DNA from 2 places in the Escherichia albertii genome. Region 1 is predicted to be linked to the other one. Evidence: predicted binding sites of a transcription regulator. Region 1 holds the regulator's gene; the other holds the start of a gene.
What was found. Region 1 encodes sigma-54, which starts transcription at its own class of promoters, with help from an activator protein. Its sites were predicted from a motif close to GTTGGCACANNTTTCGCTNT; they were not measured.

Region 1 (7,338 bases):
GCCGATGTGATGACGCCAGGCGGAATTCGCGTACGTCCTGGCATTCTGGCCGTCGAGGCGCTGAACTTAATGCAGTCCCGCCATATCACCTCCGTAATGGTTGCCGATGGCGACCGTTTACTCGGTGTGTTACATATGCATGATTTACTGCGTGCAGGCGTAGTGTAAAGATTCAAGGATAAACGACAATGAGTAAAGCAGGTGCGTCGATTGAGACCTGTTACGGCCCTGTCAGCGCTGATGTTATGGCAAAAGCAGAAAATATTCGTCTGCTGATCCTCGACGTCGATGGCGTATTGTCAGATGGTCTGATTTATATGGGCAACAACGGCGAAGAGTTGAAAGCGTTCAATGTTCGTGACGGTTATGGCATTCGTTGTGCGCTCACCTCTGATATTGAAGTCGCTATCATTACCGGGCGAAAGGCTAAACTGGTAGAAGATCGTTGTGCGACTTTAGGGATCACCCATTTATACCAGGGGCAGTCGAACAAACTTATCGCCTTTAACGATCTGCTAAAAAAACTGGCGATCGCACCGGAAAACGTGGCTTACGTTGGAGATGATCTCATCGACTGGCCGGTGATGGAAAAAGTGGGCTTAAGCGTTGCCGTTGCCGATGCGCATCCACTGTTGATTCCACGCGCCGACTATGTGACGTACATTGCTGGCGGTCGCGGCGCGGTACGCGAAGTTTGCGACTTATTACTCCTGGCGCAGGGCAAACTGGATGAAGCCAAAGGGCAATCGATATGAGTAAAGCCAGACGTTGGGTTATCATTGTGCTATCACTGGCGGTTTTGGTGATGATCGGCATTAACATGACCGAGAAAGACGATATCGCCCAGGTGGTCGTCAACAATAATGATCCCACCTATAAAAGCGAGCATACGGACACGCTCGTCTATAACCCAGAAGGAGCGCTAAGCTATCGATTGATTGCTCAACACGTTGAATATTATTCCGATCAGGCTGTTTCGTGGTTTACGCAGCCGGTACTTACCACGTTTGATAAGGATAAAATCCCGACATGGTCGGTAAAAGCTGATAAAGCCAAGCTGACTAATGACCGGATGCTCTATTTGTATGGACACGTTGAAGTCAACGCGCTAGTGCCGGACTCTCAACTTCGTAGAATCACGACGGATAACGCGCAGATCAATCTGGTAACGCAGGATGTTACCTCTGAAGACCTCGTCACGTTATACGGAACAACATTTAACTCCAGCGGTCTGAAAATGCGCGGCAACTTACGCAGCAAGAACGCCGAGCTGATTGAAAAGGTTAGAACATCCTATGAAATTCAAAACAAACAAACTCAGCCTTAATCTTGTGCTTGCCAGCTCACTTCTGGCCGCCAGTATTCCGGCATTTGCCGTAACCGGGGACACTGACCAGCCGATCCACATTGAATCGGACCAGCAGTCTCTTGATATGCAAGGCAACGTGGTTACCTTCACCGGTAACGTCATCGTTACCCAGGGCACCATCAAAATTAATGCCGATAAAGTGGTCGTCACCCGTCCCGGTGGCGAACAAGGTAAAGAAGTGATCGATGGCTACGGTAAACCTGCAACTTTCTATCAGATGCAGGACAACGGCAAACCTGTCGAAGGTCACGCCTCCCAGATGCACTACGAACTGGCAAAAGATTTTGTTGTACTTACTGGCAATGCCTTTCTGAAGCAGATCGACAGCAACATCACGGGTGATAAGATCACATATCTGGTGAAAGAGCAGAAAATGCAGGCCTTCAGCGACAAAGGCAAGCGCGTAACCACCGTTCTGGTACCGTCGCAGTTGCAGGACAAAAACAACAAAGGCCAAACCCCGGCGCAGAAGAAGGGTAATTAATTCGTTATGGCAACATTAACCGCAAAGAACCTTGCAAAAGCCTATAAAGGCCGCCGCGTGGTAGAAGACGTCAGTCTGACCGTCAATTCCGGGGAAATTGTCGGTCTGCTTGGGCCAAACGGCGCCGGTAAGACAACGACTTTCTATATGGTTGTAGGTATCGTGCCGCGCGACGCGGGCAACATCATCATTGATAATGACGATATCAGCCTGCTTCCACTACACGCCCGCGCACGTCGCGGTATCGGTTATCTGCCGCAGGAAGCTTCAATTTTTCGTCGCCTGAGCGTCTACGATAACCTGATGGCAGTACTACAAATTCGTGACGACTTATCGGCTGAACAGCGCGAAGACCGCGCAAATGAGCTGATGGAAGAGTTCCACATTGAGCATTTGCGCGACAGCATGGGACAGTCACTCTCCGGTGGTGAACGTCGCCGTGTAGAAATTGCCCGCGCACTGGCAGCGAATCCGAAATTTATCCTGCTCGATGAACCATTTGCTGGGGTCGATCCGATCTCGGTTATCGACATCAAACGCATTATTGAACATCTGCGCGATAGCGGTCTGGGTGTGCTGATCACTGACCACAATGTGCGTGAAACACTGGCGGTTTGTGAACGCGCTTACATCGTCAGTCAGGGGCATTTGATCGCCCACGGCACGCCTACAGAAATCTTACAAGACGAACACGTTAAGCGTGTATACCTTGGGGAAGACTTCAGACTCTGATAGGGTAGAAGTTTGCGACGTTTTAGCAGGAGAATACGATTCTGAACATGAAGCAAGGTTTGCAACTCAGGCTTAGTCAACAACTGGCGATGACGCCTCAGCTACAACAGGCGATTCGTCTGTTGCAGTTGTCCACGCTGGAGCTTCAGCAGGAGCTACAGCAAGCGCTGGAGAGCAATCCGCTGCTTGAGCAAATCGACACTCATGAAGAAATCGACACCCGCGAAACACAAGACAGCGAAACGCTGGACGCCGCTGACGCGCTCGAACAAAAAGAGATGCCGGAAGAGCTACCGCTTGATGCCAGTTGGGACACGATCTATACCGCCGGTACACCATCTGGCACCAGCGGCGACTACATCGACGACGAGTTGCCGATCTATCAGGGTGAAACGACGCAAACCTTGCAAGATTACCTGATGTGGCAGGTCGAACTGACGCCGTTTTCCGATACTGACCGCGCTATCGCCACCTCTATCGTCGATGCTGTTGATGAGACGGGTTATCTCACCGTGCCGCTGGAAGATATTCTCGAAAGCATGGGCGATGACGAGATCGATATCGATGAAATTGAAGCTGTCCTCAAACGGATCCAGCGCTTTGACCCGGTTGGCGTAGCAGCGAAAGATCTGCGCGACTGCCTGTTGATCCAACTCTCCCAGTTCGACAAAACCACGCCGTGGCTGGAAGAGGCCAGACTCATTATAAGCGATCACCTTGATCTGTTAGCCAATCACGACTTCCGCACGTTAATGCGCGTTACACGACTGAAAGAAGATGTGCTGAAAGAAGCCGTCAATCTGATCCAGTCGCTCGATCCGCGTCCGGGTCAGTCGATCCAGACCGGCGAACCGGAATATGTCATTCCAGACGTGTTAGTACGTAAGCATAACGGTCGCTGGACGGTTGAACTCAACAGTGACAGCATTCCGCGTCTGCAAATCAACCAGCACTACGCCTCAATGTGCAACAGCGCACGCAACGATGGCGATAGTCAGTTTATCCGCAGCAATCTGCAGGATGCCAAATGGTTGATAAAGAGTCTGGAAAGCCGTAACGATACGCTGCTGCGCGTCAGTCGCTGTATCGTTGAACAGCAGCAAGCCTTCTTTGAACAAGGCGAAGAATATATGAAACCGATGGTGCTGGCCGATATCGCCCAGGCCGTCGAGATGCATGAATCGACGATATCTCGCGTGACCACGCAAAAATATCTGCATAGTCCACGAGGCATTTTTGAACTGAAGTATTTCTTTTCCAGTCATGTCAATACTGAGGGCGGGGGCGAAGCCTCTTCCACAGCGATTCGCGCACTGGTGAAGAAATTAATCGCGGCGGAAAACCCAGCGAAACCGTTGAGCGACAGCAAGTTAACCTCTTTGCTGTCGGAACAAGGTATCATGGTGGCGCGCCGTACTGTTGCGAAGTACCGAGAGTCTTTATCCATTCCGCCGTCAAACCAGCGTAAACAGCTCGTTTGACCCAACTGATAAGGAAGACGCTATGCAGCTCAACATTACCGGAAATAACGTCGAGATCACCGAGGCCCTGCGCGAATTTGTCACCTCAAAATTTGCCAAACTTGAGCAATATTTTGACCGAATCAACCAGGTTTATGTTGTTCTGAAAGTGGAGAAAGTCACCCACACCTCAGATGCGACACTGCATGTTAACGGTGGTGAAATTCATGCCAGTGCGGAAGGTCAGGATATGTACGCCGCCATTGACGGTTTAATTGATAAGCTGGCACGTCAGTTGACCAAGCATAAAGATAAATTGAAACAACACTAATTGTCCGGGCGATTAGCAAGTGCATAACGGCCTGTTGTGCAGCACAACAGGCCATTTGTACGGTTAATGCTCCGAACCTGTTCCACGGTTTGAGTGGACGGGTTCTTAGGTGAAATTATGATAAATAATGATACAACTCTACAGCTTAGCAGTGTTCTTAACAGGGAATGTACGCGAAGTCGCGTCCACTGCCAGAGCAAAAAACGTGCACTGGAAATCATCAGCGAACTGGCGGCAAAGCAGCTTAGCCTGCCGCCTCAGGTAGTTTTTGAAGCTATCCTGACGCGGGAAAAAATGGGCAGTACCGGTATCGGTAATGGCATTGCGATCCCGCACGGCAAACTGGAAGAAGATACCCTGCGTGCCGTTGGCGTCTTCGTTCAACTGGAAACGCCAATCGCTTTTGATGCTATCGACAACCAACCCGTCGATCTGCTTTTTGCCCTGCTGGTGCCTGCTGACCAAACCAAAACGCACCTGCATACTCTTTCACTGGTTGCGAAACGCCTGGCGGACAAAACCATTTGCCGCCGTTTACGCGCCGCCCAGAGCGATGAAGAGCTGTATCAAATCATTACGGATACCGAAGGTACTCCGAATGAAGCGTAGTTATTCGGTAATGTCTCTTTTAGACGTTGTGAGGAGAAACAGTACATGGTACTGATGATCGTCAGCGGACGTTCAGGTTCAGGTAAATCTGTCGCCCTGCGTGCGCTGGAAGATATGGGTTTTTACTGCGTGGATAACCTTCCCGTCGTACTGTTACCCGATCTGGCCCGCACCCTGGCCGATCGCGAGATTTCTGCTGCTGTCAGCATTGATGTTCGCAATATGCCAGAGTCGCCTGAAATATTCGAACAGGCGATGAGCAATCTACCTGATGCTTTCTCACCGCAACTGCTTTTTCTTGATGCCGACCGTAACACCTTAATTCGCCGTTACAGCGATACGCGACGCCTGCATCCGCTCTCCAGCAAAAACCTGTCGCTGGAAAGTGCTATCGACAAGGAAAGCGATCTGCTGGAACCACTGCGCTCACGGGCCGATCTGATTGTCGATACATCAGAAATGTCCGTTCACGAGCTGGCGGAAATGCTGCGTACCCGTTTGCTGGGTAAACGTGAGCGTGAACTGACGATGGTGTTTGAGTCCTTCGGCTTCAAGCACGGTATTCCTATCGATGCGGATTACGTCTTTGACGTACGTTTCCTGCCGAACCCGCACTGGGATCCCAAACTGCGTCCGATGACCGGTCTTGATAAGCCCGTCGCCGCATTCCTTGACCGCCACACAGAAGTACACAATTTTATCTACCAGACGCGTAGTTATCTTGAGCTATGGTTACCTATGCTGGAAACCAATAACCGTAGCTACCTGACGGTCGCTATTGGTTGTACCGGCGGGAAACACCGTTCGGTGTATATTGCAGAACAACTGGCAGACTACTTCCGCTCACGCGGTAAAAACGTGCAGTCACGCCATCGTACGCTGGAAAAACGCAAATCATGACCGTCAAACAAACCGTCGAAATCACTAATAAGCTGGGCATGCATGCCCGGCCTGCTATGAAATTGTTTGAATTAATGCAAGGTTTTGACGCTGAAGTGCTGCTACGCAACGACGAAGGGACCGAAGCTGAAGCCAATAGCGTTATTGCTCTGTTGATGTTGGACTCCGCCAAGGGACGACAGATTGAAGTAGAAGCAACTGGCCCACAGGAAGTTGAGGCGCTGGCCGCCGTTATCGCCCTCTTTAACTCCGGTTTTGACGAAGATTAATCTTCATCATTCAGACACTTAAATCCCTCTAAATACACACCTTCAGACGAAATAGCACCTGGGATAGGATCATCCCTGGCTTCCGAGATTTGTACATTTCGTGCTCTTTTTATCTCCAAACCAACATTAAGAAAACCTTAAGAAAGGCTGTTTAAATTCTGTTTAAGTAAAACGCCCATACTGGAGAATGTCAGGATATATTTCCAGGAGATGGCATGATCCACTTATCCGCACAAACTCCCCTGGGCACCGGAAGACATCGTAAATGTTATGCGCATCCGGATGATACCCAACGCTGCATTAAGATTGTCTACCACCGTGGCGACGGTGGGGATAAAGAGATTCGCCGTGAGTTAAAATACTATGCGCACCTTAACCGCCGATTAAAAGACTGGAGCGGGCTCCCACGTTACCACGGTACAGTTGAGACGGATTGTGGAACGGGTTACGTCTACGACGTAATTACCGATTTCGACGGAAAGCCATCAATTACGTTGAGCGAATTTGCTGAGCAATGCCGTTACGAAGATGATGTCACACAATTGCGCCAGTTACTGAAACAACTGAAACGTTATTTACAGGATAATCGCATCGTGACGATGTCGCTGAAGCCACAAAACATCCTCTGCCATCGCATCAGCGAATCAGAGATTGTCCCTGTCGTCTGCGACAATATTGGGGAAAGTACGCTAATTCCACTGGCGACCTGGTCGAAGTGGTGTTGCCAGCGTAAACAAGCACGGTTATGGAAACGGTTTGTTGCGCAACCGGCATTAGCTATTGCTCTACAAAAAGAGGCGCTGCCTCGCGAGAGCAAAAGGCTCGCCCTCTCCTCACGCGAAGCTTAATCCAGTTGGTGTTGCCGCATAAATGACTCGCCGCCTAACTGGCGCATTTGTCGTAAAATCCACGCCTGACGGTTACGCACGTAACCTGATGGCGCAGAGACTTTAAAACGTAGCGGGTTCGGTAGCACTGCTGCCAGTAACGCGGCTTCCGACTGAGTAAGTTTGCTGGCTGGCTTATGAAAATAGCGCTGCGCCGCAGCTTCGACACCAAACACCCCTTCACCAAATTCAGCAATATTGAGGTAAACCGTCAGGATGCGCTTTTTGCTCCAGACTGTTTCTATCCCCAACGTCAGGACAGCTTCCAGCCCTTTACGTATCCAGCTACGCCCATCC
Region 2 (7,338 bases), 740 kb from region 1:
CTTAGACGCTGTAGTACAGCTCAAACTCTACCGGGTGCGGAGTCATACGCACGCGGTCATCTTCTTCGCGACGCAGGGCGATATACGCATCGATTGCTTCATCAGTGAACACGCCACCGGCTTTCAGGAACTCGCGGTCCAGATCCAGTTCGTTCAGTGCTTCTTCCAGAGAACCTGCAACCTGTGGGATCTCTTTCGCTTCTTCTGGAGGCAGGTCATACAGGTTTTTGTCCATGGCTTCGCCCGGATGGATCTTGTTCTTGATACCATCAAGACCGGCCATCAGCAGGGCAGCAAAGCACAGGTACGGGTTAGCCGCCGGGTCCGGGAAACGGACTTCAATACGACGTGCTTTCGGAGAAGAAACCACCGGAATACGGATAGACGCAGAACGGTTACGCGCAGAGTAAGCCAGCATTACCGGCGCTTCGTAGCCCGGGACCAGACGCTTGTAAGAGTTGGTGGTCGGGTTTGCCAGGGCGTTAATCGCTTTAGCGTGTTTGATTACGCCGCCAATGTAGTACAGCGCCTGTTCAGACAGACCTGCGTATTTGTCGCCTGCGAACAGGTTGACGCCATTCTTAGACAGCGACATGTGGCAGTGCATACCGGAACCGTTATCACCGAACATCGGTTTTGGCATAAAGGTCGCGGTTTTACCGAAGCGGTGCGCCACGTTGTGCACGACATATTTGTAGATCTGAATTTCGTCAGCTTTTTTGGTCATGGTATTGAAGCGGGTAGCCACTTCGTTCTGACCCGCGGTCGCCACTTCGTGGTGATGTGCTTCAACCACCAGGCCCATCTGTTCCATCACCAGACACATTTCAGAACGGATGTCCTGAGCAGAGTCTACCGGCGGAACCGGGAAGTAACCGCCTTTCACTGCCGGACGGTGACCTTTGTTACCACCTTCGTACTGGGTGGAGGAGTTCCATGCGCCTTCGATATCGTCGATGGCAACGTGAGAACCGGAGATAGAAGTCCCGAAACGGATATCATCGAACAGGAAGAATTCTGGTTCTGGCCCGAACAGGACGGTGTCGGCGATGCCAGTAGAGCGCAGGTAATCTTCGGCGCGCTTCGCAATGGAGCGCGGGTCACGGTCATAGCCTTGCAGGGTGCCAGGTTCAAGGATATCGCAACGGATAATCAGGGTAGTATCTGCGAAGAATGGGTCAATGACTGCGGTGGACGCGTCTGGCATCAGCACCATGTCGGATTCGTTAATGCCTTTCCAGCCGCCAATCGAGGAGCCGTCAAACATTTTGCCTTCTTCGAAGAATTCAGCATTCACCTGATGAGCAGGGATAGTGACGTGCTGTTCTTTACCTTTGGTATCAGTGAAGCGCAAATCAACAAACTTCACTTCGTGCTCGTTCAGCATCGTCAGTACGTGTTCAGCGGACATACTTTAACTCTCCTGGATTGGTCATTGTCGTCGTGGTAACGAAATCTGCAATTAAATGGGCCGTGTCGCCATAAAAAAGATAAAGCGAAATCTGTGCCAACTTTTAAATTTCCCCTAAAAGGCGTTATCATGAGCATCATCGTGCAAAAGGGCTGCACCATGATGCGAATGTTGCACCAATATAGTGCTTTAATGGGAACATTAAGCACCATATTGGTGCAATGACCTTTGGATAACCCTTTTTATGCTCCGTGAAAGCGATCACAAAGCAACTCTGCAATACTTGTTTGCGGAGGATGTTTGTGATCCTGTTTTGTAGTGCGATTAATCCGTGTACAATAACGCGCTATTTCTAATGCCTGAGGCAAAGTTGTGATCGAAAAATTGCGTAATATCGCCATCATCGCGCACGTAGACCATGGTAAAACCACCCTGGTAGACAAGCTGCTCCAACAATCCGGTACGTTCGACTCTCGTGCCGAAACTCAAGAGCGCGTGATGGACTCCAACGATTTGGAGAAAGAGCGTGGGATTACTATCCTCGCGAAAAACACCGCTATCAAATGGAATGATTACCGTATCAACATCGTTGATACCCCGGGGCACGCCGACTTCGGTGGTGAAGTTGAACGTGTCATGTCCATGGTAGACTCAGTGCTGCTGGTGGTTGACGCATTTGACGGCCCGATGCCGCAAACGCGCTTCGTGACCAAAAAAGCGTTTGCCTACGGCTTGAAACCCATTGTGGTTATTAACAAAGTTGACCGTCCTGGTGCGCGTCCTGACTGGGTTGTGGATCAGGTATTCGACCTGTTCGTTAACCTCGACGCGACTGACGAGCAGCTGGATTTCCCGATCGTTTACGCTTCTGCGCTGAACGGTATTGCGGGTCTGGACCACGAAGACATGGCGGAAGACATGACTCCGCTCTACCAGGCGATTGTTGACCACGTGCCAGCGCCGGACGTAGACCTTGACGGTCCGTTCCAGATGCAGATTTCCCAGCTCGATTACAACAGCTATGTTGGCGTTATCGGTATTGGCCGCATCAAGCGCGGTAAAGTGAAGCCGAACCAGCAGGTGACTATCATTGATAGCGAAGGCAAAACCCGTAACGCGAAAGTCGGTAAAGTGCTGGGCCACCTCGGTCTGGAACGTATCGAAACCGAAGTGGCGGAAGCTGGCGATATCGTGGCCATCACCGGCCTTGGCGAACTGAACATTTCTGACACCGTTTGCGATACGCAAAACGTTGAAGCGCTGCCGGCACTCTCCGTTGATGAGCCGACCGTTTCCATGTTCTTCTGCGTTAACACCTCGCCGTTCTGCGGCAAAGAAGGTAAATTCGTTACTTCTCGTCAGATCCTGGATCGTCTGAACAAAGAACTGGTACACAACGTTGCGCTGCGTGTAGAAGAAACCGAAGACGCCGATGCGTTCCGCGTTTCTGGTCGTGGTGAACTGCACCTGTCCGTTCTTATCGAAAACATGCGTCGTGAAGGTTTCGAGCTGGCGGTATCCCGTCCGAAAGTCATCTTCCGTGAAATCGATGGCCGTAAACAAGAGCCGTTCGAAAACGTGACTCTAGACGTTGAAGAGCAGCATCAGGGTTCTGTCATGCAGGCGCTGGGCGAACGTAAAGGCGAGCTGAAAAACATGAACCCAGACGGTAAAGGCCGCGTACGTCTCGACTACGTGATCCCGAGCCGTGGTCTGATTGGTTTCCGTTCTGAGTTCATGACCATGACTTCTGGTACGGGTCTGCTGTACTCCACCTTCAGCCACTACGACGACGTTCGTCCGGGTGAAGTGGGTCAGCGTCAGAACGGCGTATTGATCTCTAACGGTCAGGGTAAAGCGGTGGCGTTCGCGCTGTTCGGTCTGCAGGATCGCGGTAAGCTGTTCCTCGGTCACGGTGCAGAAGTTTATGAAGGTCAGATTATCGGTATTCACAGCCGCTCTAACGACCTGACTGTAAACTGCCTGACCGGTAAGAAACTGACCAACATGCGTGCTTCCGGTACTGACGAAGCTGTTGTTCTGGTTCCGCCTATCCGCATGACTCTGGAACAAGCGCTGGAGTTTATCGATGATGACGAACTGGTAGAAGTGACTCCGACCTCTATCCGTATTCGTAAACGTCACCTGACGGAAAACGATCGTCGTCGTGCCAACCGCGCATCGAAAGACGATTAATTTCGTTTTTTAGTCATGAAAAACCTGCCAGAGATGGCAGGTTTTTTTTGGCCTGTCATAAGTTCTCGCCAGCATAAGTATCTCCCTTGCAAGTCTGTGGTTACTGCAATAGAGAGCTTTGTCACAATTATCTGCAAAGTCATGCGCCGTTAATTGCTTTCTTTTTTGGCGTAGGCGTAAGATGCCTCATCTGGTTTAAACCAAAAGGGTTAAACAATGATAGGGAATCAATCCACCGTAGAAAATGCAAAAGAGAAACTGGATCGGTGGTTAAAAGATGGCATCACCACGCCGGGGGGAAAACTCCCTTCGGAAAGAGAGTTGGGAGAATTGCTGGGCATTAAACGTATGACGTTGCGCCAGGCGTTGCTTAATCTTGAGGCAGAATCCAAAATCTTTCGTAAGGATCGTAAAGGTTGGTTCGTGACTCAACCGCGATTTAATTACAGCCCGGAACAGTCGGCGAGTTTTCAGCGGGCTGCTATTGAACAAGGGCGGGAACCTTCCTGGGGATTTACCGAGAAAAATCGTACCCACAATATTCCCGAAACGCTCATGCCACTGATTGCAGTTACGCCATCAACCGAACTCTACCGCATTACTGGTTGGGGGGCGCTGGAAGGGCATAAAGTTTTCTATCATGAAACATATATTAATACTGAGGTTGCCCCAGGTTTTATTGAGCAACTTGAAAACCATTCATTTTCTTCAGTATGGGAAAAATGCTACCAAAAAGAGACGGTAGTGAAAAAATTGATTTTCAAACCTGTCAGAATGCCAGGCGATATCAGTAAGTTTCTTGGCGGCTCAGCAGGTATGCCTGCGATCTTAATTGAAAAACATCGTGCTGACCAGCAAGGGAATATTGTCCAGATAGATATTGAATATTGGCGATTTGAGGCTGTGGATCTCATCATTAATCTGTAGGTGCTTTATGGTGACAATAAATAACGCAAGAAAGATTCTACAACGTGTCGATGTTCTTCCTCTTTATTTGCATGCCTATGCTTTTCATTTAAATATGCGGCTGGAAAGAGTATTGCCTGCTGATTTACTTGATATTGCGAATGAAAATAATCTGAGAGGCGTCAAAATCCATGTTCTGGACGGCGAGCGTTTTTCTCTTAGTAATATGGACGATAACGAACTCTCTGCCTTTGGTGATAAAGCCCACCGCCTGAACCTTGATATTCATATTGAAACCAGTGCCTCAGATAAGGCGTCGATTGATGAAGCCGTCGCCATTGCGTTGAAAACTGGGGCATCGTCCGTGCGCTTTTATCCGCGTTATGAAGGCAATTTGCGCGACGTATTATCGATCATCGCTAACGACATTGCCTATATACGGGAAACTTATCAGGACAGCGGCCTGACCTTTACGATCGAACAACATGAAGATTTAAAAAGCCATGAACTGGTGTCGCTGGTCAAAGAAAGTGAGATGGACACTCTCTCCTTACTGTTTGATTTTGCAAACATGATCAATGCAAACGAGCACCCACTGGATGCTTTAGAAATCATGGCGCCACATATCACACAGGCGCATATTAAAGATGCATTGATCGTCAAAGAAGAGCGTGGTCTGGGTCATAAAGCTTGTATTTCAGGTCAGGGTGATATGCCGTTCAAGTCATTATTGACGCAGCTTATTTGCCTGGGAGATGAAGAACCGCAGGTGACTGCGTATGGCCTGGAAGAAGAGGTTGATTATTATGCCCCAGCCTTCCGCTTTGAAGATGAGGGGGATAATCCATGGATTCCTTATCGCCAGATGAGTGAAACGCCATTGCCAGAAGAACATTTGCTGGATGAGAGGTTGCGTAAAGAAAAAGAGGATGCGATTAATCAGATAAATCATGTCCGTAATGTACTACAACAAATCAAACAAGAGGCAAGCTATCTTCTAAATCACTAATAAGTTTCAACACATATATAGTTAATAAAAACCATTCAATAAAATGGCCGGTATCCTATTACCTTTAAAATAGTGATTTTAAAAATCGCTTAGGGGATGTTATGCTCACGAAAAAGAAATGGGCGTTATTTAGTCTATTAACACTGTGTGGCGGCACAATTTATAAATTACCGTCATTGAAAGATGCGTTTTATATCCCGATGCAGGAGTATTTTCATTTGACCAATGGTCAAATTGGCAATGCCATGTCAGTAAACTCATTTGTTACGACGGTGGGATTTTTTCTGTCTATTTATTTTGCCGATAAATTACCGCGCAGATACACTATGTCGTTTTCCCTTATTGCGACTGGATTACTGGGTGTTTATTTGACGACAATGCCGGGCTATTGGGGCATCCTTTTTGTCTGGGCGCTATTTGGCGTTACCTGCGACATGATGAACTGGCCTGTCTTGCTTAAGTCGGTGAGCCGGTTGGGTAATAGCGAACAACAAGGTCGTTTGTTTGGTTTCTTTGAAACGGGGCGTGGCATTGTTGATACCGTGGTAGCATTTTCTGCTCTGGCAGTATTTACCTGGTTTGGCAGTGGTTTATTAGGCTTTAAAGCAGGTATTTGGTTCTATTCCCTCATTGTGATCGTCGTGGGTATTACCATTTTCTTTGTACTGAATGACAAAGAAGAAGCGCCTTCCGTTGATGAGAAAAAAGACGAACAAGCATCGCAAAACACCAGTATGACCTCGGTGCTGAAAGACAAAACCATCTGGCTTATCGCTTTTAACGTCTTCTTCGTTTACGCGGTTTACTGTGGCCTGACATTCTTCATTCCATTCCTGAAAAACATCTATCTGCTGCCCGTTGCGCTGGTGGGTGCTTACGGCATCATTAACCAATACTGTCTGAAAATGATCGGTGGACCGATTGGTGGCATGATTTCAGATAAGCTCCTGAAATCACCGAGTAAATACCTGTGCTACACTTTTCTTATCAGCACCGCTGCACTCGTACTGTTGATTATGCTGCCGCACGAAAGTATGCCGGTTTATTTAGGGATGGCATGTACATTGGGCTTTGGCGCGATTGTCTTTACGCAGCGAGCTGTATTCTTTGCGCCCATTGGCGAAGCGAAAATTGCTGAAAATAAAACAGGTGCGGCGATGGCGTTGGGGAGTTTTATTGGTTATGCCCCGGCGATGTTCTGCTTCAGTCTGTATGGTTACATTCTGGATTTAAATCCGGGAATTATTGGCTACAAAATTGTGTTTGGCATTATGGCCTGCTTCGCATTCTGTGGTGCGGTGGTTTCTGTAATGCTGGTTAAGCGAATTAGCCAACGTAAGAAAGAGATGCTGGCGGCTGAAGCTTAATTAATGGCCGGATGTGTTTAATCCGGCCAACGAAAACCGTATCAACCGTAGGCCGGATAAGGCGTTTACGCCGCATCCGGCAGTTTCACATCAGAAGAAATACTTCGCGCCAATACGAATCTGATTTTGCTCGCGGTGATACGGTTCGACGTTACGGTCTAACCAGCGTAATTCAATATAGGGCAGCCAGTGTTCGTTAATGCGGTAACGGAAAGTGTTAGTGATTTCCCAGTGGTGCTTCGTACCATTGCTACTGTTGAAATCATTCAGGTTATAAAAATAGTGCGGTTCAAAGGTATAAGAGAATTTATCAGTAATAATAAAGTTCCAGTAGTTACCAATCTCGTAGCTGTCATTATTATCCAGTTCACCATTTAAATCAGTGGAACTGTAGTTGTTATGGTTATAGCGATTTCGCACTGTCAGGTTAAACCACGGCATAAATTTGT

Region 2: the regulator sigma-54 is predicted to act here: its motif matches at 1,493-1,512, upstream of glnA (glutamate--ammonia ligase).

The regions. Positions count from the first base shown of each region.
Region 1 is NZ_CP117568.1:2,360,497-2,367,834, forward strand. Features, by position in the region: gene kdsD (arabinose-5-phosphate isomerase KdsD) at 1-168, shown strand, start outside; gene kdsC (3-deoxy-manno-octulosonate-8-phosphatase KdsC) at 189-755, shown strand; gene lptC (LPS export ABC transporter periplasmic protein LptC) at 752-1,327, shown strand; gene lptA (lipopolysaccharide ABC transporter substrate-binding protein LptA) at 1,296-1,853, shown strand; gene lptB (LPS export ABC transporter ATP-binding protein) at 1,860-2,585, shown strand; gene rpoN (RNA polymerase factor sigma-54) at 2,633-4,066, shown strand; gene hpf (ribosome hibernation promoting factor) at 4,089-4,376, shown strand; gene ptsN (PTS IIA-like nitrogen regulatory protein PtsN) at 4,494-4,985, shown strand; gene rapZ (RNase adapter RapZ) at 5,031-5,885, shown strand; gene npr (PTS phosphocarrier protein NPr) at 5,882-6,154, shown strand; gene yrbL (PhoP regulatory network protein YrbL) at 6,370-7,002, shown strand; gene mtgA (monofunctional biosynthetic peptidoglycan transglycosylase) at 6,999-7,338, opposite strand, start outside.
Region 2 is NZ_CP117568.1:3,100,488-3,107,825, forward strand. Features, by position in the region: gene glnA (glutamate--ammonia ligase) at 2-1,411, opposite strand; gene typA (ribosome-dependent GTPase TypA) at 1,784-3,607, shown strand; gene PS053_RS15100 (GntR family transcriptional regulator) at 3,824-4,534, shown strand; gene PS053_RS15105 (sugar phosphate isomerase/epimerase family protein) at 4,542-5,522, shown strand; gene PS053_RS15110 (MFS transporter) at 5,624-6,889, shown strand; gene ompL (porin OmpL) at 6,980-7,338, opposite strand, start outside.